DNA from 2 places in the Cellvibrio chitinivorans genome. Region 1 is predicted to be linked to the other one. Evidence: predicted binding sites of a transcription regulator. Region 1 holds the regulator's gene; the other holds the start of a gene.
What was found. Region 1 encodes PhoB, which activates phosphate uptake and scavenging genes when phosphate is short. Its sites were predicted from a motif close to TGTCATAAANNTGTAACA; they were not measured.
Positions count from the first base shown of each region.

Region 1 (11,715 bases):
CCGAGGGCATCCGCAAGTATCAGTTATCGACTTATTACGCTGGCAAGTGGCGCCCGGAGTTTGACCAATGGGTGGAGATGCAGGCGGGCATGTATCGCGGCAAAGGCAAGGAGCTGGTGGCGTGGAATTCGGCGCTGACCGCCGACATGATTATGAGCCAGCCGGTGGTTTACGAATTCCCGCAACTGAAAATGCCGACATTGCTCTTGATTGGTGAGCTAGACAATACCGCCTTAGGCAAAGACGCCGCACCCCCTGAGCTGCAAAAAACCTTGGGCAACTATAAAAAACTCGGGCGTTTAACAGCGCAAGCCATTCCACGTGCGACACTGGTTAACTTCGCGGATTTAGGCCACTCGCCACAAATCCAAGCGCCAGAGCGTTTTCATCAGGCTTTATTAAAAGAACTAGCGCGATAACACTTTTTTGCGAAATGTTTACACTGTCATAAATTTGTAACACTGAAATTATTTAATACTCTGCAACATTAGCTTCACAAAACTGTGCGGCATTCAGCTGTTATTTCAGGTAGAACTTATATGACCGGTCGTAAAATCCTTATCGTTGATGATGAATCTGCAATCCGCGATATGCTGCGCGTGGCCTTGGAAATGGCCGAATATCATGTCATGGAAGCGAGCAATGCCCAGGATGCTCACGGCCTGATTATCGATGAAAAACCCGATTTGATTCTGCTCGACTGGATGATGCCCGGCACCAGCGGGATCGAATTGGCGCGCCGCTTAAAGCGCGATGAAGTGACCGTGAATATCCCGATCATCATGCTTACCGCCAAAGGCGAGGAAGACAACAAGATTCAAGGTCTGGAAGTGGGCGCGGATGATTACATCACCAAGCCTTTCTCGCCGCGCGAACTGGTTGCCCGCCTGAAAGCGGTATTGCGCCGCGCCGATCCACAAATCACCTCCGCACCGATTACCGTGCAAGGTCTCTGCCTCGACCCCGCCAGCCACCGCGTCACTATTAATGACCAGTCGGTGGATATGGGCCCGACCGAATATCGTTTACTGGAATTTTTCCTGACCCATCAGGAAAGAGCCTATACTCGCAGCCAGTTACTGGATCACGTCTGGGGCGGCAATGTGTATGTGGAAGAGCGCACGGTTGATGTGCATATCCGCCGCCTGCGCAAAGCCCTGACTGTGGATGGCCACGAAGACCTGATCCAGACAGTGCGCGGTACCGGTTATCGTTTCTCTACCCGTATCGAAGCCTGATTCACTGAATTCGTCGCAAAGTCGGGACACCACTGCAAGACACGCCGTGAATACATCCCTGTAGGCTCATCTTCGACATCCATGTCTCAGACGGTCTTACAGCGGTGCCCCGACCTTGCTACCGCTATGTGCCACGAGGTTGTCGGTCTTGTTAAAAGGTTTCAGCGCTGAACTCCAGCGCATTCTCATTATCCTCGCCATTTGCAGCCTGATCGGCTTTGTTACCGGCAATATTGCTGTTTGGTTGCTGATCGGCTGCGTCATTTTCATCCTGCTGATGTTGCGCCAGATGCGCCGCCTCAACCAATGGATTGTGTCCCAGCAGACTGAATACCCGCCCGAAGCCAGCGGCATTTGGGGGCAGATTTTCGACAATATCTACAAGCTGCAAAAACAACAGCGCGATGAAAAAGAAAACCTGCAAGCGGTGATCAAACGGATTCAGGAGATCAGCTCGGCACTCAAAGACGGTCTACTGATTCTGGATGCGCGCGGCCATTTGGACTTTTGGAACCCGGCGGCGCACCGCATGCTCGCGCTGCACGCCAAAGATCAGGGGCAGTCGGTAATCAACTTTATCCGCCACCCCAGATTTGTCGCCTATTTTGAAGAGGGCAATTTCAGCGAACCGCTGGAGCTGCCATCGCCGCGCTTTAACTCCCGCCACCTGCAATTCCAGATCACCCAATTTGGCAAAGGCGAGCGCTTGATTGTGGTACGCGATGTGACGCAACTACATAACCTCGAACAGATGCGACAGGACTTTATCGCCAACGTCTCCCACGAACTGCGCACCCCGCTGACGGTGATCAACGGCTATGTGGAAACCCTCGCCGATAACAACACCACCCCCAGCTGGGATAAACCCCTGCAACAAATGATGCAGCAGGCCAAGCGCATGTCGCTACTGATCAACGACCTGCTGGTGCTCTCCAAGCTTGAGACGACAGAAGCAGGGCACAATCACAAGCCGATCAATATTGAACAGCTGCTCACCATCGTCAAAAGCGAGGCGGATGTGCTGAGCAAAGACAAATCCCAGCAGCTGACGCTGATCTGCAACAACACCACTAAACCGCTGATGCTGTCGGGCAATGAAAAGGAGCTGCACAGCGCCTTCTCCAATCTGGTCACCAACGCCATCAAATACACCCCCAATGAAGGCAAGGTGAGCATTCTGCTATGGCAGGATCAAAAACACTTTTACATTTCCGTCAGCGATAACGGCCCGGGCATTGAAGCCCAGCACATCCCACGCCTGACCGAACGCTTCTACCGCGTTGATGCCAGCCGCAACAGCGGCACCGGCGGCACGGGGTTAGGCTTGGCGATTGTAAAACACGTATTGATGCGCCACGAAGCCGAGCTGAAAATCACCAGTGAAGTAGGCAAAGGCAGCGTATTTATCTGTGTTTTTCCGCTGCAGGAATAGAAACCAATAGACAGCCAATTCAGGTTTGGCGCTAAAACCATTAGCTATAGATATCCCCAAAAGTACCTTTTTTGATCTAACAAGCGCTTATTTCTGGGCTAAGTTATAGAACTGTGTCGCATAAAATATGTGTAAAATGCACGGTTCCTACTATCAAAACAGGAGTTTTTATGACTAATAAATTTAAATTTGGGCTAATTTCTGTATCTGTAATGACCTTGGTCGCCTGTGGTGGAGGCGGTAGCGGCGGTGGTAATAAGTCATCTGCGCCAACCAGCAGCGTGGCTCCCATCAGCTCTAGTTCCAGCTCTATATCTTCAGTAACTTCCAGCGCCCCAGCTACCTCCTCATCTTCCAGCGTAGTAGAAGCCAGCTCCAGCTCAGTAGAGAACAGCTCTGTTGAGGCCAGCAGTTCCAGTTCAAGCGATGCTAACAGTTCCAGCATGGAGAGCAGCTCCAGCCAGACCGGTGGCACTATCAGCTCTACCCCGACGACGTCTTCATCTTCCAGCCCGGTAGCCACCAGCTCCAGCTCAGTCGCAAGCAGTTCTGTTGTGTCCAGCAGCTCGATCAATAGCAGCAGTTCAAGCATGGACAGCAGCTCCAGCCTGAACAACAGCAGTTCCAATTCCAGCAGCTCTGCCGCTGCAGGGACTACCACCTTCACGGTAACAATCAGCTCACCCGAGCTGGATGATGTTGCAGCACTCGCTAAAACCGGCCGCAGTGCCAAAGCACATAAAACTGAAGAGATTCTGCCGCTCAATCAACTGGCTGTAGTCGTTGTTGATCTTGCGGGCAATGTGCTTGAAACCATCCCACTGGATGAAAATAACTCCTCCCAAAACGCAGACGGTTCCTGGTCTATCAACGTACCCGGCTACCCACAGCTTGACTGTATCGTAGTTGCCGACCTGAACGGTCCTATCACGGTCTTCCAACCAGGCGAGAATGTGTTTGAAAGCAGCGATCTACTGTTAACCCCTACCACCAGCGAAGACTTGGAAGTTAGCCTTGCTTCAACTGCGGCATATCAAAACTTTTTGGATAGTCTCGGCGGTGAAGGCACCTTTGACGATCTCGGACTGGATGTGAATGATCCTACCCAGCTCACCGTATTGCAAAACCTGATCGAAACCGTTGCCGATGTATTGGAAGATCAAGTTTTTGTAGGCGCAACCAGCATCACTCAGGCATTGGCGCAAGTGCAGCAACAAGTTGCCGGAATCGTTCAGGTTGAAGCGACCAACGTCACCAATTCACTACCTCTAGCAACCAACACTCTGGCTACCGGCCTGAGTGCTGGCGGCGGCATCTACTGGATTGAGGGCTATGAGCCAAGTGAAATTTATTACGGCGGTTTTCCTGCGCTGAATACCCCAGAGCAAGAGCAGTATTACGATGGCGAAACATTCCAGCTACTGCCCGAGTACGAGCTGGATGGTCAGGTGGTATTAACTGAGTCAGGCTGGGTTATCTCTAATGACATTTTCCAAGCCACTGCCCTAAATGAAGACGGTTCTGTCACTTTGGGCGCTGCCGATGCACCAACCAACAGTGTGAACGCCAAGGCAACGCAAGTGATCAATTTGAGCGGCCGCTCAATCTCTACCTTCTTCAATGCCTACGGTGATACCCGCGGTCTGGTGTCGCAGATCAATCCTGCCAACAACTTTGCTCAAGGTGCACTGGGCTACCGCATTACCATCCAAAGCACCAATGAGCTTTACACCCTCTGGTATAACGCGGGTTACGACTATGGCAATGGCCTTATCTGCCCTTGGGATAAGAATGGTGATGGCGAGTTAAACGACTCACCGAGCAGCTTTGGCGGCAACTGTGAAACCGTCAACTATGTCGGTTGGACAGCTGAGGGTTGGGCACAAACCAGCAGCGTGCTTGAGACTTTGGCTGAGCTCATTTCGCCCGACGTAGAACCCGGCACTCAAGGCGCCAAACTGGTGACTATCGACTGGCCTAACGGCGAGGTTATTGGCGTGCAATTGCTGGACAACGACGACAAAACTGTCCACTTCTATTTGCACAACTGGAACGAGAGCAGCCCAACCTTGTTGGCAACCACTACCTGGTCACAATTGACCCTTCCCTACCTGGAAGGCGATGAGGCCAATGCCATTGGTTTTGCCATTCCGGAAAGTGTGCTGGCTGTAGGTGATTTTGATTCAGACGAGCACTATGTTGTCTTTACGGTACATGATGGCTTGGTTCGCCGCGGCGACAAAGCTGACGAAGGCGAAACGCTGGAAACCGGCACATTGGTACTCAATGGCGCAGCTAAAAATAATCTGCTGGCGGCGTTTGACTATCAACCGGCCATCGCTGGCACTTGGGTTATCGGCGGTGACTACCTGATGTTCCGCAAAGACGGCACTTTCGCGCAGGTAAAAGTCAGCAATGAAGACCCTAATTGCCAACCCGGAGTGGCCTATGGCAGCTATAGCTGGAATGCCACTACTGGCGCCTTCTCGGTAGATTTGGACACTGATACTACCGCAGTTGACCCACAAGATAGCTGCAGCGCCTCAGGTGTTGAAACTGCAACTATTTCTGGTAGTTCCATGACTATGACCGAAGGTGAGGATACTTTCGCCCTGACTAAAGTTACCCCGAGCGAATCTGCCCCTCTGGCAGGCGCTTGGGCAGTATCGGGTTCTGGCGATTGGTTTACCTTTACCGCTGACAATGGCTTCATCCACGCCAAAATCGAAAATGATGATCCTGAATGTCAAATCGGCTGGGCGAATGGCAGCTTTACCTGGAATGCAGAAACCGGCCTGTTAAGCGCAACAGTAGATCAGGACTATACCGATGATTATCCAGATGACACCTGTACCCTGGAAGGCGATATCACCGCGACTTTGGATGGCAACACTCTATCCTTCAGCGCGGATGATGATAATTTCACTATGAAGCGCTTCGGCAATCCGCTGAACTAATCCTTCAGTCTTGCTGCTAAAACAACAAACCCGCCAATTGGCGGGTTTGTTGTTTATGGGCAATACCTTTGGTCAAGGCTGATCGATTAACGCTGGGTGCTGCTACCGGTAAAAAACTGCTCTGCAAAGTCCACTGCCTGCACCCCAATCACTTCCCCCATCAAGCGCCCGGGCATATCGTCCATCGGCGGATGTATACCACCCCAAATTCGCGACAAGCTGCACTGATCAGCCGCATCGCGATAGGTCGCCCACTGCAGGGTTAAATCCACACTGGGGCCTTCTTCAAATACCAGATATTGATTCTGCTGCAAGGGAAATTCGCCCATGCCACCGGGGAAGTATTCATCGCCAGTGAATGCGGTTAACACTTCCGCCGCCGCGCGTGAAAAGGTGGAGTGGCCGGACACATAACCGCCAAAAGGCGGCGATACAAAACTGGGGCGCTGATAGGGCTGCCAGTTTTCAGCGAGTATCCAATCCACACCAGCGGTATCGGTTGCGGGGTTTTGAATCGCACTAGGACCGCGCCAGGCGCGCAGTTTAATTTTGCCGACATGCTGATTGTGACTGCCCGATAACAGGTCGCCAAACTCCACTATCTCCACAAAGCCCGGATCCAGCGGTATGCCCTGCGGGTGATAATTGCGGCGGCTCGGATCGCTGCTCTGCCCCAAATCAGCCATAGTGCGTATGGCAGAAATAGGCCGCACATAGTCATACCAGCCTTTTACTCCCCAAGCAGCGATGGCGGCATCGTGCATGGCACCGCCAAGGGCAAAGTAGCCTTTGACATCCCACTCCAAACTGCCCAACAACTCACCCTGACCGCGAAAACGCTTTACCAAACGTGCATCGCGCGTAACGCCATTAAAAATGCTGAACCAGTGCCCGGGCGGGGTTTCGGAATTAGGCCCGTCTGCCCAAAACTCGGCCAGTACCCGGGTGTAATCCCCTCTCGGTACCCATTGCGGCGTGTAAGCGGCGCCGGTTTTAGGGTTGAGTCTATGGCCTTGCTCGGAGGCTCCACCATTGCGATCGTCATAGAAGAAGCGGTGATCATCAAATAAACGCGGAAGCGCGGACGCATTGCCGAGGCTGGCCGGCGATATATCGATCATCACCCCGTCGGTCGGATCCAGATGGGCTGACCATTTCGCGACCAAAGTGAAACTCCATTGGTAGTTGGCAGGGTTCACTTTCAAACTGGGCGGTTGGCCGGGGTCGAGATAGACAGGATAGGGGTTGCCCTCGCGTTCATAGCGGTGCAGATCAGTATCCTTCAATGCAAACGGCAGGGTATTGCCCCACTCGGCGCCAACAAAACTGGCCGCGCCGTTGCTAATTACATTGCCACCCTGATCAACAAATACGTCCAGCGTTATCGGCTGCCAGCGGTCAGGGTCAACAACGCTGGGGTTGCCGGGCAGGGAGGGCGCAATCGGCGGGTTGCTCGGCTGATAATAACGATTGGCGTGGGAGCCAGCCTCATTGGAGCCATCCTGCAAACCGTAATCGATATAACACTGGGCGATATAGTTGCCCAAAGACGCAGGCGTTGACGCGCTGATATCGACCGATTCATTGGCTGGGTCATAACCCAAGTCCCGCATTAACTGCTCCGCCAGTGCCAGCGTATGGGCATAACCGGGCGATTCCTGGTAGCGATGCCTGATCAAGCGGTAATTGGCATAGCTCAATGCCTCTTCGCGCGCAGGTTGGGCATCGGTGGGTGCTGGGCGCTGCGGCAGTGGACAGTTGAAACCTGCGCGGGTTTTGCCCAGCAGATAAGTCTCGGGCAGCGCAGTTGCGATGTCAGCTTGGGCGTAAACCGCCCAGGCATCATAACCCGCAGCAGAGATATGAAATAAATTGCGCGCCTGTACCGGCGGGCGTACCCGATCGCGGCGGATCGACTCCAGCACTACCTCATTCCAGCGCTGCGCCACCGATACCGGGCGATTGTCCGGCGTTTGGGATATAGCCTTTGGTTTATCCGAGGAGCCACCACCACAGCCAACCAATAAACTCATCAGGCATATCGCCCCCCAATTTTTAGCCCTCGGCAGGGCATAAAGCGAAACACCTCGAAACATAACTACCACTCTTGCTTATTAAATTAATGTGCGCGGGAAATTATAGATTGATACGCCAAGTCGCTGTGCGGGATTCGACTAAAAACCACCCATTACACATTTGGTCTGTTCAGATTCATCGATATTTTTTATTTCAGAATTAATTTTTTATTCCATTTAAAAACTGTTTAGCTCGTCACATTATTTTTTAGGAATAACAAAAACATCCCTAATCGCGCTGCAAATTTTCCAGAAATCGTACTTTCGTCGCAAAAAACTACCTCAAAAACCAAAACTCGAACTCGCTAATACAACGTTGTCATTTTAGACTCCCAGCCATGCAATGATCCTGACGCCACGGATGCGACCTGATTCATGCATGGTTAATTCAGTCGTAGTCCCGAGTGCCTTCTCAAAAGCACCTCTAATCAACAATAAGTTCGGAGATTGAAAGTGAAAAATACAATGAAAACTTGCGGTATTGCCGCTGTAGTAATGGGTTCGCTGTTGGTTGCAAGCCAAGCGTTTGCACACGGTTATGTATCTAGCCCGAAAAGTCGTGCGTTTTGGTGTACTAGCTCGCAAGGTGGTAATACCACCGCAGCTTGTATGGCTGCAGCAGCTGGAGGCAACGCCAGCCAATATGAACCACAATCTATCGGTATCGGTGGCGCTAACGACAACCACCAAAACCTGATTCCAGATGGCAAGCTGTGTGGCGCCAACATGACCAGCAACAACGGTCTGAACCTGGCTCGCAATGACTGGAACGCAACCACCGTGACTGCAGGCCCACTGGCTTTCACCTGGACTAACCCAGCGGCACACAAAACCTCTTACTTCCGTTACTACATCACCAAAGAAGGTTTTAACCCTGGCGCTGCTCCGTTGAAATGGTCTGATTTGGAACAAATCCACCAATCACTGCCAGCCGACCGCGAATCTGTTGCTACTCACATTGTGAACCTGCCACCGCGCACTGGCCGTCACATTGTGTACAGCATCTGGCAGCGCGATCCTGTAGCTGATGCGCCAGAAGCTTTCTACCAATGTATTGACGTTGTTTACGGCACTCCAAGCAGCAGCTCGTCTTCAGTTGCTTCATCTGTTCCGTCTTCATCTTCTGTAGCTTCTAGCGTGGTGTCTTCTGTTGTTTCATCTTCAGTAGCTTCATCAGTCGGCTCTGACAATACCTGTGCTGGCTTGCCAACCTGGAATGCCACCACTATCTATACCCAACCACAACAAGTGCAGCACAACAGCAGACGTTACTCTGCTAACTACTGGACTCAAGGTAATGACCCAGCACTGACTTCAGGTCAATACAACTACTGGTTGGATCTGGGCGCATGTAGCGAAGGCACTACTTCCAGCACCTCCAGCGCTGTTTCATCTGTTGTAGTTTCAAGCTCAAGCAGTGTTGCTAGCAGCGTGGTAAGCAGCTCGTCTTCTTCAGTAGCAACTGGCAGCTGTACTTCTCCTGCTTACGTGAACGGTGCAAGCTACGCAGCTGGCGCTAAAGTAGTAAACGCTGGTAGTGAGTACAGCTGTACTGTTGCAGGCTGGTGTTCACAAGGCGGCGCTTATGCTCCAGGCACTGGCTGGGCTTGGACCAACGCTTGGTCTCTGGTTCGCAGCTGTAACTAATTAGCAGTCATCACCGGGTTCACCTGCAAGTTAAGCCCGGTTGTAACACTGACGTTAGTGATAAAAAAACGGCAATCCCGCGGGATTGCCGTTTTTTATTGTGTTGCCATCTGCCCTAAAAGGATTAACCATCCACCTGAAATTGCAGCCGCGCGAGCTGCTGATATAACTCGCTACTCGCCAGCAATTGCGCGTGAGTTCCGCTCGCAACTACTTTGCCCTGTTGCAGCACCAGAATCCGGTCGGCATTGACCACAGTCGATAAGCGATGCGCGATCATCAGCGTGGTGCGGTTTTTCATCAGCACTTCCAACGCCTGTTGCACCACCTGCTCACTATTGGAGTCGAGCGCGCTGGTGGCTTCATCCAATAATAAGATCGGGCGATCCGCAAGAATCGCACGCGCAATGGCGATGCGCTGTTTTTGCCCGCCCGATAAACGCACCCCGCGCTCACCGAGATAAGCATCCAAGCCATCGGGCAATTGCTCAATAAACTCCAGCGCAAAAGCGGCTTTGCAGGCGGCAATCACCTCGGCATCGCTGGCATCCGGGCGCGCGTAGCGCACGTTGTCGCGCACGCTGGCGGCAAAGATCACCGGATCTTGCGGTACTAGGGCGATACGCTCGCGCACCTGCTGCAGATCAGCATCTTTTAGCTCGACGCCATCCAACAAAATCTCGCCCGCTAGAGGATCATAAAAGCGCTGTAACAGCTGGAATACAGTGGTTTTCCCCGCACCGGAAGGGCCGACCAAGGCGATTTTCTCACCGGGATTTACGCGCAGGTTAAAGCCATCAAATACCGGCGCGTCCACGCGGGTGGGGTAGGCAAAACGCAGATTGCGCATCTCCACCAAACCTTGCGCGGGCATAGGCAGAGGTGTTGGGTTAGCGCTAATCGGCAGCGCCGATGGTGTCGCCAATAATTCCACCAAGCGCTCGGTTGCCCCTGCGGCGCGCTGTACATCGCCAATCACTTCGGAAATAGTGCCCATGGCACTGGCGACTATCACCGCGTAGAAAATAAAAGCCGAGAGCTCGCCCGCACTAATCGCACCGTTTAATACATCGTGCCCACCAACCCACAAAATCAACGCAACCGCACTGAAGACCAAGGTGATGACCGCAACAACCAAGAGCGCGCGCTGGCGAATTCGATTAACACCCGTAGCGAAAGTCGCTTCCACCCGCTGATTAAATTCGCGCGCCGATTCCGCCTCATGCCCATAGGCCTGCACTGTGCGAATTTCGTGGACGACTTCATCGGTATAGGCGCCGACATCGGCCACAGAATCTTGCGTTGCGCGCGCCAATTTGCGTACGCGGCGGCCAAACATAATGATCGGCACCAGCACAAAGGGGATCGCCAGCAACACCAAAAGGGTCAGCTTCAAACTGGTAATCGCCAACATCACCAGACCACCGAGCAGCAAGAGTGCATTGCGCAGCGCCATAGACACACTCGAACCTATCACCGTCTCCAGCTGGGTGGTGTCATTGGTCAGACGCGAAAGCACATCGCCGGTGCGATTCTGCTCAAAAAATGCGGGCGATAATTTTAAAAGATGGGCAAACACCCGTCGGCGCAAATCTGCGGTAATCCGCTCCCCCAGCCAGGAGACCAGATAAAAGCGCGCATAGGTAGCACCTGACATCACCAATATCACCGCCAAAGTACCCAAGAGCGCATAGTTGAGCCACTGCGCACTGCCGGCCACAAATCCTTTATCGATGACCTGTCGCAAGCCCTGACCAATCAACAACACCGAAGCGGCTGCCACTACCAGAGCCACAAAAGCAAACAGAATGCGCAGGCGATAGGGGCGCAGTAAATCCAGCAAAATCTGGCGGCGCGATAGAGCAGAAGAGGAGTTAGAAGGCAGCGACATAAATATTCCCGCGAGCGTAAAGAGACTCAGGGAACAATAGGGGATGGATAATCAAATACAAGGAGGGGCGATTGAGTCGTGACCTTTGTCAATTCTGGCTCGATCAACCAATCTACGGACAATAAAAAAGGCGAAACCCGTAGATTTCGCCTTTTCTAGCTTACTCGCTAGCTGAACATCAGCGGCCTTGGCCGCTAAAGTCTATCTAAAATTAGATAGCTTGGATGTTTTCAGCTTGTGGGCCTTTTTGACCTTGAGTAACGGTGAAGCTAACTTTTTGACCTTCAGCCAAGGTTTTGAAACCTGAACCAACGATAGCGCTGAAGTGAGCAAATACATCTGGACCAGATTCTTGTTCGATGAAACCGAAACCTTTAGCTTCGTTGAACCATTTAACAGTGCCAGTGGTAGTTTTAGACATAGTATTACCTATTAATACAAAAGTAAGTGTACCCCGAAGGGCGGTTTGTGCTGG
Region 1 is NZ_JAYKKN010000001.1:755,051-766,765, reverse strand. It holds gene SPL68_RS03250 (alpha/beta fold hydrolase) at 1-419, shown strand, start outside; gene phoB (phosphate regulon transcriptional regulator PhoB) at 540-1,238, shown strand; gene phoR (phosphate regulon sensor histidine kinase PhoR) at 1,387-2,670, shown strand; gene SPL68_RS03235 (hypothetical protein) at 2,841-5,627, shown strand; gene SPL68_RS03230 (vanadium-dependent haloperoxidase) at 5,714-7,660, opposite strand; gene SPL68_RS03225 (lytic polysaccharide monooxygenase) at 8,156-9,349, shown strand; gene SPL68_RS03220 (ABC transporter transmembrane domain-containing protein) at 9,474-11,240, opposite strand; gene SPL68_RS03215 (cold-shock protein) at 11,452-11,661, opposite strand.

Region 2 (11,715 bases), on a different contig from region 1:
GTTGGCTTGGATGTCGGCTCATACAATTTGGCGGCACTGCAAGCGCGTGGATTTATCGATAACGATATGTCATCCCTTCGCGTGAGTGCGGGTTATGAAGCTGTGTTGTATCAAGGCGATAATTTTACCGGCGCGTCACGCGTAGTCACTGCCGATGATGATTGCCTCAACAACGAAGGCTTTAACGATAACGTCACCTCTATTGTGATTCGCACTGCATCGAGTAGCCGCCCATTAGTGTTTGCCGATGAGTTCAACAGTATCAATTCTGCGAATTGGACGTTTGAAACCGGTGGCGGAGGATGGGGCAATAACGAGCGTCAGTACTACACTGGCGGGCAAAATGCTTACGTGCAATACGATACGCAAGCAGGCAGCAATGTATTAGTGTTGGAAGCGCGCCGCGAAAATCCGGCGAACTACAATTGCTGGTATGGTCGCTGCGAATACACATCTACACGCATGATCTCGCAGAACAAGAAAACCTTTACCCACGGCCGCGTAGAAGCGCGTTTGAAATTGCCGCAAACCCAAGGTATTTGGCCGGCATTCTGGATGTTGGGCAATAACATCAGTTCTGTGGGTTGGCCGCAGTCCGGTGAAATCGACATTATGGAACACGTGGGTTATGAACCTACAACCACGCACGGCGCTCTGCATGGCCCGGGTTATTCAGGCAATACGCCGTTTATGGGCACGCACAATCTGGGTGAATATGTGGATGTGAATTATCACGTATATGCAGTGGAGTGGGATGCAAATGGCATTCGCTGGTTCCGCGATAACGTGCAGTTCTACTCAGTGACTCGCGCGCAAGTACAAGGTTATGGTGCCTGGGTATTTGATTCGCCATTCTTTTTATTGCTCAACGTAGCAGTAGGCGGAAACTGGCCAGGCAGCCCGGATGCAGGCAGTGTATTCCCGCAGCGTATGTATGTGGATTATGTTCGCGTGTATCAATAAATTTGTTGCGTGTTGAATTTTGAAGGTCGAATGTTGAAGAAAAAACGGCAGCTGCGGCTGCCGTTTTTTATTGCGGGAAAGTGTAAGAAATTAACGCGCTGTCACCTGAAATACACCGGCAAGTTGATGCAATTTAGTCGCAGTATTTTTTAATCTGTCAGAACTCGTATGCAATGCGCGTACAACTTTATTCATGGTGTGACTGGCGCTGGTGACTTCACGCACATGATGGCCATGTTGTTGGCTGTTGGTATCAATGTGGTGAATGATATCGAACATGCGCTCAACAATATGGTGCAGCTGCGAATTGTCAGTGGATGCTTCCTCCGCCAAACGCAAACCGCGATCCACATCGGCAACACTGGTTTCCATATACGCGGCAGCAGTTTGTGACTCGCTGCGAATTGCTTCAATTTTCTCACCAATTTCCTGTGCAACACTGGCGGTTCTTCCGGCAAGGTTACGCACTTCTTCGGCAACAACTGAAAACCCACGGCCATGTTCGCCCGCCCGCGCCGCTTCAATTGCCGCGTTGAGCGCAAGCAAATTGGTTTGACTGGTGATGTCACTGATGAGCGACACCATGTTGCCAATTTCGCTGGTGCGATTGTTAAGCGTATGAATAGTGCGCGCCGAGGTTTCTACTACATCGCGAATGCTTTGGGTGCCGGTGCGCACCGATTCAAATTGACTACGCGCCTGCTGCACTACATCTTCCATAATGCGTTTCATATCACTTGCGGTGCCAGAGGCATTGCTGATTTCCTGCAATTGGGTGTGTACCAATTCCAGCATTTTTTCCATCGAGTTGGAAACATGGTTGGATGATTGATTGGCCTCTGAGTTGCGTTTGAGCAGCGAGTCGCTATTTTTCATCACTTCATCGGCTGCCCCAATCACTTCACCTACGATGTGATCAAGGTTGTCGATAAAACTATTTGTCCAGCGGCCTAAATCGCCCGTTTCATCATTGGCTAATTTGCGTGTATCCAAACGTTGCTGCAAATTGCCGCCACCTTCGGCGATAGTGTGAATCACTTCGGTCATCTTGCCTAAGCGACGCGACAGCTTACGCGGCCCACGCGCTTTAAAAATACTGCCGCCAATAAATAAACTGAGCAGTGTGATTGCGCTAATAACGCTGTTTGAAAAACTCGTGTATTCATGTAGCGCTGCATTAATTAAAAAACTACCGCCCACACACAAGCTATACAAACGCATCAATTTAAAATTGAGCGAGCGATGGCGATAAACTTCCTCCAAGTCTGCTTCACACATCATGCCCCAAGTATCGAGTGAGCCTTGCAAGCTAAAGGTCACGCCTTTACCGACAACGGGAATATGGCGGTAATCGGAATAGCCGGGGTAGGTGACAAATAAATTATTGCCTTTCCGAATCGTTTCGCGTACACCCGGGTGGAGTTCGTTTGTAGCTGGATCAGTAAAACGAATTTCAAATTCCGTATGTTGTTGAATTTTGACTGTGCCCCAGTCGGTGTGAATGCCGGATTTTAAATTCTCGCCGTGGGAAAAAGTGTTGTCTTCAAAACGCGAGCGGGAGAGGGCGGTACCGCTTTTGATCTGTGGATCAAAAATGGATTTCACCATAAATAAATAGTTATCGCCGGATTCAGTAAAAATATGTCCGGCTTCGCGCTGGATTAAATCGCCCAGCACATCGTTAGGGATGCGTGCGCACAAGCAACCTTTTTTGCCATCGCTTAGTTCGATGGGCAAATAAAACATCAAGGTAACTTGATCGTGAAATGCCGAGCTGCGCTTGCCGATATGCAATGTTTCGGTATCGCTATAAGGCCCATGCAAAAACGGTTTTTCCAATCCGGTTTGTACTGCGCGCGGGTTTAAATCCGTCGCGCCTGCGCGACGGGTGTAGGTTGAATTGATGACCTTACCCTGTTGGTCGATCACAAATAATTCGGTGCAATCACTCATTGATTGCCAAGCTTTGCGCAGAATGTTTTCGTAGTTGTCATCGAGCAGATGCAATTGGCTGCGGCAAGATTCCAGCTGCGCCCATTGGCGTTTGACCCATTGTTGTAAGAGTTTGATGCGAGTGTTGGCGATGCTTTCAAACGCCTGTTCCATCACCGGGTAGCGGTTGCGATTTAACCAGCAGGACCAACCCATCGCGATTTTTCCTGTCTTTCCGTACCAATTCAGCCAGCCGCGTTCCGTGGGCGACAATTGCATAGTGTCGCTTACTAGATGTTGCATAGGTCTTCTTCACCTGTTTCTAGAGTTTGTAGTGTTTTAGTGTGGTAATACTTTTAGTTGTTGTATTTGACGCCATGCAGGATGTGAGCCATGTCTCAAAATGGGCGCGCGATCTTGAGGTTATTAGGGGCATTAGGCAAGTGGCATTTCAATCTATAAGTCTGAATGACCATTTTGGGGTGTAGCTAAGGTTTGTGGTCGATATTGGTGCGTTCGTGTTGCTGGAATCTTATGGGGGGATGCGCAATTACCTTGTCATTGCTCTGTCATCTATCTGTTGCGCGATTGTCACAATCGCTGGTTAGCCTTGTCGCCGAAAAGTACACATCACCTGTTTCCTGACTCTGTATTGAGCCAAGTGCAGGTGTTTTTTATTTTTAAGCGATAGGAATAACTATGAAAATCATGCAACAGCTTCCACAGCTGGCGACGCTTGCCGCTGTATCCTTAACGCTGGCCGCCTGTGGCGGTAGCGACGACAACTCAAACAATTCATCATCCAGCTCTGTGTCATCATCACTGGTGAGCTCCAGTGTTTCATCGTCAGTTCAGTCATCAGCATCGTCTTCTGTTGCTTCTTCTGTTATTTCATCGATTGTGGCTTCTTCATCGGTTGATTCAGCATCAAGCCTGTCTTCGTCCAGTGAATCATCATCAAATATGTCGTCATCATCTTCTTCAGTTGCAATGCCGCAACTGGTATTAAATGAAATGCGTTCAGACGGCGGCGGTTACGACTACATCGAAATCTACAATGCAGATAACACGGCTTACACTTTTGCTGCTGACGAGTGGGCAGTAAATGATTTGAAAGGTCTGACTGAAGACAAGGTTCCCGGCATTGTGATTCCTGCGGGTACTGTGATTGAAGCGCATGGTTTTCTGTTGATCGCAGTAGATCAAACCACAGTGCCGTTTGATGCACCTGCAGGCACCATCATTGGTGGCGCAGGCGAGTTTGGTTTGGGCAAGGGCGATACCGCATTGCTGACCTACAAAGGCGAAATTGTTGATGAAAAAGGTTGGGCAGCTGGCACCCACGTAAATACTTTTGGTCGTTTGCCCGATGGTGGCGAGTGGCACACGCAAGATGAAGCCTTGGTTGCATCACCCGGTGCGCTCAACGCATTGCCGGTGGTAAACCCACCAGCATCTGCAGGTGATATCGTCATTAACGAAGTGGTATCAAAAGGCCGTACCGATATCGATTTCGACTATGTTGAGCTGTACAACAAATCTTCCGAGCCTTACACCTTTGCTGAAGGTGAGTGGGCGCTGAGCGATAGCGAAAACCCCGGCATGCCAATTCCCGGCGGCACTACTATTCCCGGTAAAGGTTTTTTGGTATTGCTGCCAGATTTAGCGGCTGGTTCAACTCTACCAGCTAACGCACCAGCAAATGTAATTTTGAATACAGCTGAAACTTTTGGTATCGGCAAAAACGAAACCATCAGACTCACTCTTTTTGAAGCGATTAAAGATCAAGTGAGCCACGGCGATTTCCACGTGAACGCCAACGGTCGTCTACCTGATGGTGGTGAATGGATCGATTTGGGCGATGGTACTGCTACCCAGCTCTACGCATCGCCCGGCATGAAAAACTATATGACGCCAGAACTGAATCTGACTGTTACCACCTTGAATTTCACATCGTTCAATAACGATGAAACCGATTTGGAAGCAGGCGGTTTCCGCGTGTTTGGTTTGAATGCTGATTTGGCGCGCGACGTTGAACCGGAATACATCGCCGTCTCTGCTGATTCAAAAACTGCATGGGTAACTCTGCAAGAAAACAACGGCATCGCACGTATTAATCTGGATGGCACTCCTGCTATCACCAATATTTTCCCATTGGGTTTCAAAGATTATGGCGTAGCTGGAAATGAAATTGATGCGAGCGATAAAGACGATAAAGTTGAATTCGCTGCTTATCCAAAAGTCTATGGTATGTATCAACCAGATGGCATTGCTACCTTTAATGAAGGCGGAATGGATTATGTAATCACCGCTAACGAAGGTGATGTGCGCGACTATTACGATAACTTTGTTGAGGGTGTAAAAGTATCTAGCCTCACTTTGGATGAGTCAGATTTCCCGAACGCTACCGAGTTGAAAACCGATGAAAAATTAGGCCGTTTAGTGGTGACACAATTTGGTAAATCATCTACCGCCGAAACGGTTTATAGTGAATTGCTGAGCTTTGGTGCGCGCTCATTCAGTATCTGGAATGCAACAACCGGTGAACAAGTTTACGACAGCGGCAATGATTTGGAAGTGCAATCCAATCTGGCGAGCGCTTATCCAGATGATCGCAGCGATGCCAAAGGTGTAGAGCCGGAAAATATCGCAGTCGGTATGATCGGTACCAAGCGTTATGCATTTATCGGTTTGGAACGTGCGGATGCAGTAGCGGTGTACGACATCACTGACATCAGCAACGTCACTTTCAAACAATTCCTGAAAACCGCAGGTGATGATGCACCAGAAGGCATTTTATTTATCAGCGCTGAGGATAGCCCGAACAGCAACCCATTGTTGGTCGTATCAAACGAAGACAGCGGCAACATCACTGTGTACCAAAGCGATGCTGAAGGTGTATTCAGTTTTGTTGCGCGCAGTCTGTTGGAAGGCGGCGCAGCGGCAGCAGAAATCAGTGCTTATGATCCTGCTACCAAACAATTGTTTGTGCTGAACAACGGTGAACTGTTACCTAACTCGCGCATCGATGTATTTAACCTTGCCGTGCCTGCAAATCTCGCGTTTGTAAAATCAATCGACCTGAGTCCATACGGTGGCGGCATTAACAGTGTTTCCGTTAAAAACGGAATGCTCGCCGGTGCACTGCAAGCAACCGACAAAACCCAGCAAGGCACAGTTGTAGTATTCGATACCGCAACCGACAAGCTGATTGGTATTGCCAAAGTAGGCGCATTGCCCGACATGCTCACCTTCACCCCAGACGGCAAATTTATTTTGACCGCCGACGAAGGCGAAGCAAAAGACGACTACTCCTACGACCCAATCGGTTCCGTATCGATCATCGCCTTACCGCAATAATTGATACCAGCTCTTGAATAAAGGGCTGAAAATCAAGTAAATAAAAAGCCGTGCAGGTTTAAGTCTGCACGGCTTTTTTGTTATTGGCGGGTTAATGGCTAAAATTGATCTTCGAGTTAATTGAGTATTTTCCGTGAGTTGTTAATCAACTTGCGAACCTCGGCATGTAAAGTTAAGAAAGAATCCAAGGCTGATCTTGAAGTGATATTCTGTAAAGGCTCATAGCCCAACCTACATGGAGAATAAAAATTCAATATCGGTTGGTGGTAAACCTAAGTTTTAGCAATGCGTTTCTGCAAGTTTTCTGCGAAAAGGCAATCGACAAAATCGCAACCCAACGGCATTAAAAATTTCGAGGCCAGAATATGAGTCAAGAATTTAAGCGAGCTTCAGGTCAGTGTTTATGTGGTGCTATCACTTATGAAGTAAATGGGGAAATTTCTTCGTTTCATATTTGTTATTGCTCACGGTGCAGGCACTCTACAGGTTCTGCACATGCTTCGAATATTTTTACAAAGCCTGAGAATATTGCGTGGAAATCCGGTGAAGAGTTTATTCAACGGTTTGAGCTTGCGTCCGCTAAAAGCTGGGCTAAGCAATTTTGCAAAGTTTGTGGTTCTGGTGTGCCCTATATAAATCGGTCAGGAACATTTTTAGTGGTTCCAGCCGGAAGCCTCAATGAAGACTTACACCTTAATCCGGACGATAGAATTTTTTGTGAGGAGCGATGTGCTTGGGTTGCGCATATTCAAGGTAGCCCTGAGTTTGCCGCGCATCCGGATAAGTTTTAAACAAGTATTGTTGCTAGACGGGTTATGTGTACTGTGTAGCTCATTTGATAGCCGGTTGTAGGCAAAAAACTTTGCAGCTGTGCTCAGGGCGGGTGATTTGTTATTCTGACGGTTAATCACCAACAACAATGATCACCCTATGCGCCTCATTTATACCTGCATTTTTTATCTCTTTTTGCCTTTCATCTTGTTGCGCTTGTTGTGGCGTTCAATCGCTGCGCCAGCTTATGCCAAGCGTTGGGCGGAACGGTTTGGTTTTTTTCCTGCGTTAAATACCTCCAAAAAAGTGATCTGGTTACATACAGTTTCTGTTGGGGAGTTTCTCGCGGCATTGCCGTTGATTCGCCGTTTGCTTGCTGATGAACAAATTCAATTAGTGATTACCACGACTACGCCAACAGGGTCGGAGCGGGTGCAGGCCACGTTGGGGGATGCCGTTGTTCACGTATATGCACCCTATGACTTGCCTGATGTAGTTGCCAGATTTTTACGGCGCATCAAACCAAGCATGTATTTAATTATGGAGACAGAGCTTTGGCCAAATGCGCTGGCAGCCTGTGCCAAACGCAATATCCCAGCAATATTAATTAATGCCCGACTGTCTGAAAAATCAGCGCGGGGTTATGCGCGCTTTTCCAGCTTGAGCTCATCCATGCTGCAAGATTTGCATTTGGCGTTAATTCAAAATTCAGTCGATGCTGCGCGTTTTGTGGGGTTAGGCTTACCTGAAGCAAACGTACACATCACCGGGAATATTAAATTTGATTTGTCGTTGAGTGATGAACTGCGCGAGAAGGCTGTTGAGCTAAAACAGCAAATCTCAGCAGCTGGCGAAAAATTAATCTGGATTGCTGCCAGCACTCACCAGGGTGAAGATGAAATTATTCTGGATGCATTTGCGCAGGTGCGTCAGCAGTTGGGTGCGCGCGCAAAGCAATTTATTTTGATTCTGGTTCCGCGCCATCCTGAGCGATTTGAGCGAGTAGGGCAGTTGTGTGCGGCGCGTGGATTTAATACTCAGCGCCGCAGCCGTGGGCAGTTATCAAGTGATATGGATATTTTGCTGGGCGATACCATGGGCGAATTAATGTTGATGTTTGGTGCGAGCGATATAGCATTTGTGGGTGGTAGTCTCGTGCCTAACGGCGGCCATAATTTTATCGAGCCAGCAGCTTGGGGCTTGCCGTTATTAAGTGGCCCGCATCTGTTTAATTTCGCAGAAGTTTCCCAATTGTTGCAGGATGCAGCTGCATTGACGCTGGCGAGCGATGCGTCTGCATTGGCAAAAACACTAATGACATTGATCGCAGATGAAACGCTGCGGAATGAGCAAGGGAAAAAAGCATTGCAGGTTGCGCTGGATAATCGCGGTGCTTTGGATAAAACCCTGACGTTGATAAAAAACTGTATTTGAATCTCAGCTATTACAAATAGTGTGACAAAAAACGCCGGATTTCTCCGGCGTTTTTATGCGTGGAAATTATGCAGCAATCAATAGTTAGTGATGCCGGAGCTGGTGCAACTAGCCCACTTGCCTATACAAATACTGCCTGCATCATGTAAGCGGCTGTTGGTAATTTTTGCCACGCTGGTAGAACTGTCAGTGCGGAAAATACCTTCGCCCATATTGGAGATTTGGCAGCGATCAACATTCACTGTGATTTTGAAAGTTGTTCCGCCGTTCTGCCGCAGGAATTTACCCATGTCATCCACAATGCAATTTGAAACATTCAGGGTGGATGCGGCATTAACCTGAATAAATTTATCCGAGCCTGCATAGCCCGAGATATTTCTTACATTGACGGTGCCGGATGATTTAATCGTCATCGCGTCTTCACCTACATTGGTCCAGCGAATATTATCGATGGTGCCGCCGTTGTAAAAATGAATTCCGTCGGCTGCATTATTGCCGAGCACAACGTTTTTCAGCGTTGCGCCATTCTCCACGCGGAATACTGGCTTTTGGCTTTCGCTTTGGCTTCCATCACCTAGCGCACTGGTGGCATTAAATACTTTACAGCCGCCGTCATAGGTTCCGCTGGAAACAACAATGGTTGAACTTACATTGACTGTGCTGCCGCCTGAACCACAAGTAGCTCCAGTAATACTGCCGCTATTACCACCTCCGCCACTGCTGCTACCTGAAGGTGTAGCTGAGCCCACATTGGAGTTGTACCAGTTGCCATCGGCGAGGCGATATTTCACCCAGAAATAATAAGTGGTTCCATTGGTAAGGTTGGTTGCGGAATAGCTGGTGGCGCTGCCACTCAAGCTTGCGATGCGCACGCGGCCAGTGGGATTTGAGTCGGTATCTATATATATTTCGATTGAATTTGCATTACTGATGCTCGACCAACTCAATGAGGCGCTGCCATTGCCGGCTGATGCACTGACATTGACGCTGCCATTGTTGGAGCCTGAAGAGCTGCTGCTACCGCCGCCGGAATTACCCGATCCTGAAGAGGGAATGGAACACTCTTTTACTGACTTGGCTGGATTTGGGTCCGAACCAAAAGTAGCGACTGAACAAGAGAAGCTGCCGCTTAAAATTTTATAAACAAATTTATCGGCAGCACCGAAAGCGACATTGGTGGAGCCGCTTACCGAACAGGTCTCGCCGATTTTACAAATCGTGACGTAACCATCCGGGCGATTGGATGCAGAAAATGCGCTGGTAGCGCAGCCGAGTAGTGCAGTAGTGATAAAAAGTTTCTTTAGCATGATTTCAATCTCGTCAGTTATTGGGATAAATGAACGGATTGACCGAATAGGGTGCCTGCTAAATTCAGAAGGTACAGCTTTTTCCAATGAAGATAAGGGCAGACATTTTATTGTTATGTGTGCTCTTGATACGGCGAAAAGCGAAAATGACTATATGCCTATTAATTAGACAGTTGAATATTTTTATGTGCCAATTTATTTTTTTGAGACGTGGTTTGTAACCGTTTCCGCTGCATGACATGAAATAAATTGAATTTTTTTATCAATAAAAAATGCCGGGTTTTGGCCCGGCATTTTTGAAATAAATAAAAATATTTTTATCGCAATTAATTTTCGTATTGGCTGCGGCTAACTAATGCATCGTCTAACAACCATTTATCGATGTCCTGTACGTCAGCAGGGGTCAGCATACCGGCTACTTCGCGCAATTTGATTGTGTCGATAACGTAGTTATAGAGAGCATCAGAATAATCGCGGCGCGCTTGATACAAATTGCGCTGCGCCAACAATACTTCTACCAGGTTGCGAGTACCCACTTCGTATCCTGATTGGGTTGCTTCCAGTGCTGACTGGCCAGACACAATCGCTTGTTTGCGTGCTTGTACGCTGGCGACATCTGTTTCAACTAACAAATGCAGAGCGCGCGTATTTTGAATTACGTTGCGTTGAGTGCTGTTGTATAGCTCTTGTGCCTGATTGTATTGCGCGTAAGCTTGACGGCTGCGGCCTGAAGTAGCTCCGCCGCTATAAATAGGAATGTCGAGGCGAATATTTACCGATGTACCATCGGTAGAAAGATCCTGATCTTCGCCACTGGTAAGGCCTTCCAATTCATAATCTGAATAGCCAAGTGATGCGCCTAACGTTGGCAGGTGGTTGGATTTGTTAGCTTTGGCGTTTTGCAGTGATGCATCAGCTTGTAATTTGGATGCTTTCAGGCCGTAGTTGTTTTTGAGTGAAAACTCAACCCAGTCAGCGCGGTTTGCGGGTGATGGTGCAACCACCGGAAATTTTGGCGATAAAGGAGCAACTTGATCCTCTGGTTTGCCAGTCAATACTTCAAGCGCTTCATAGCTGATGCCCAAATTGCCGCGTGCCTCTAAAGTTGCTGCTCTGGCGCTATCAAATGCAGCCTGCGCTTCATGTACTTCAGTAATAGCGGTCAGACCTACATCAAAGCGTTGCTTCGTTTGCTCAAGCTGTTTCTCCAGTGCTTTTTCTTCGGCATTGGTTGCTTCCAGCGTTTCAATCGCGCGCAATACATTGAAGTAGGCTTCAGCAGTGCGAACAATCAGGCTTTGTTGGTCGGCGCCAAATTGTGCTTCAGCTTGATCGCTCAGTGTTGCGCCTTGTTTGTAGGTGTACCAAGCGTTCATGTTGAACAGAGGTTGGGTTAACGATATTTCCCAGCCAGTTCTGTCGCGGTCGGTAACCAACACATTATCGTTGTTCAGGTTGTTAACCGTGTCTTCGTTGTTGTTGGTGTACTGGGCAACGGCATTTACTTGCGGCAGTAAGTTGGAGCGACCAATGGCTTTGTTCGCCAGACCAGCTTCGTATTTGGCCTGATCGGCTTTTAATTGCGCATCATTTTGCAGCGCCAACTCATATACATCTAGCAAACTGTTGGCGTTGGCAGTAAATGGAGTAAGGGAGAAGAGGCTGACGAGCAGGTAAAGCTTGGTCTTTTTCATAAAGGTTTCCAAAGTCCAGAGTTGGGAATTCCAGTTCAACACCCGCAGCAATGATGCTAGCTACCTTGATCTTGCGGGCGTAAGTACTAAGCGACAGGTTGCGTGGAGTTTAGCCGCTTGCTGCCTTGGGGTCGAGAAATGAACGAGGGTTCAGTAGTTAAAAAGGGTAAAACGTAGCGCACTTAACGTGAAGTTACAAATGTAAGCGGAGCTGATGCGTTTACCTTTCTATACCTTCTATCTCTATCCTATAT
Region 2 is NZ_JAYKKN010000009.1:31,380-43,094, reverse strand. It holds gene SPL68_RS17350 (family 16 glycosylhydrolase) at 1-963, shown strand, start outside; gene SPL68_RS17345 (methyl-accepting chemotaxis protein) at 1,054-3,198, opposite strand; gene SPL68_RS17340 (choice-of-anchor I family protein) at 3,595-6,255, shown strand; gene SPL68_RS17335 (GFA family protein) at 6,621-7,046, shown strand; gene waaA (lipid IV(A) 3-deoxy-D-manno-octulosonic acid transferase) at 7,186-8,460, shown strand; gene SPL68_RS17325 (pectate lyase) at 8,538-9,767, opposite strand; gene SPL68_RS17320 (TolC family outer membrane protein) at 10,094-11,461, opposite strand.
Region 2: the regulator PhoB is predicted to act here: its motif matches at 3,452-3,469, upstream of SPL68_RS17340 (choice-of-anchor I family protein).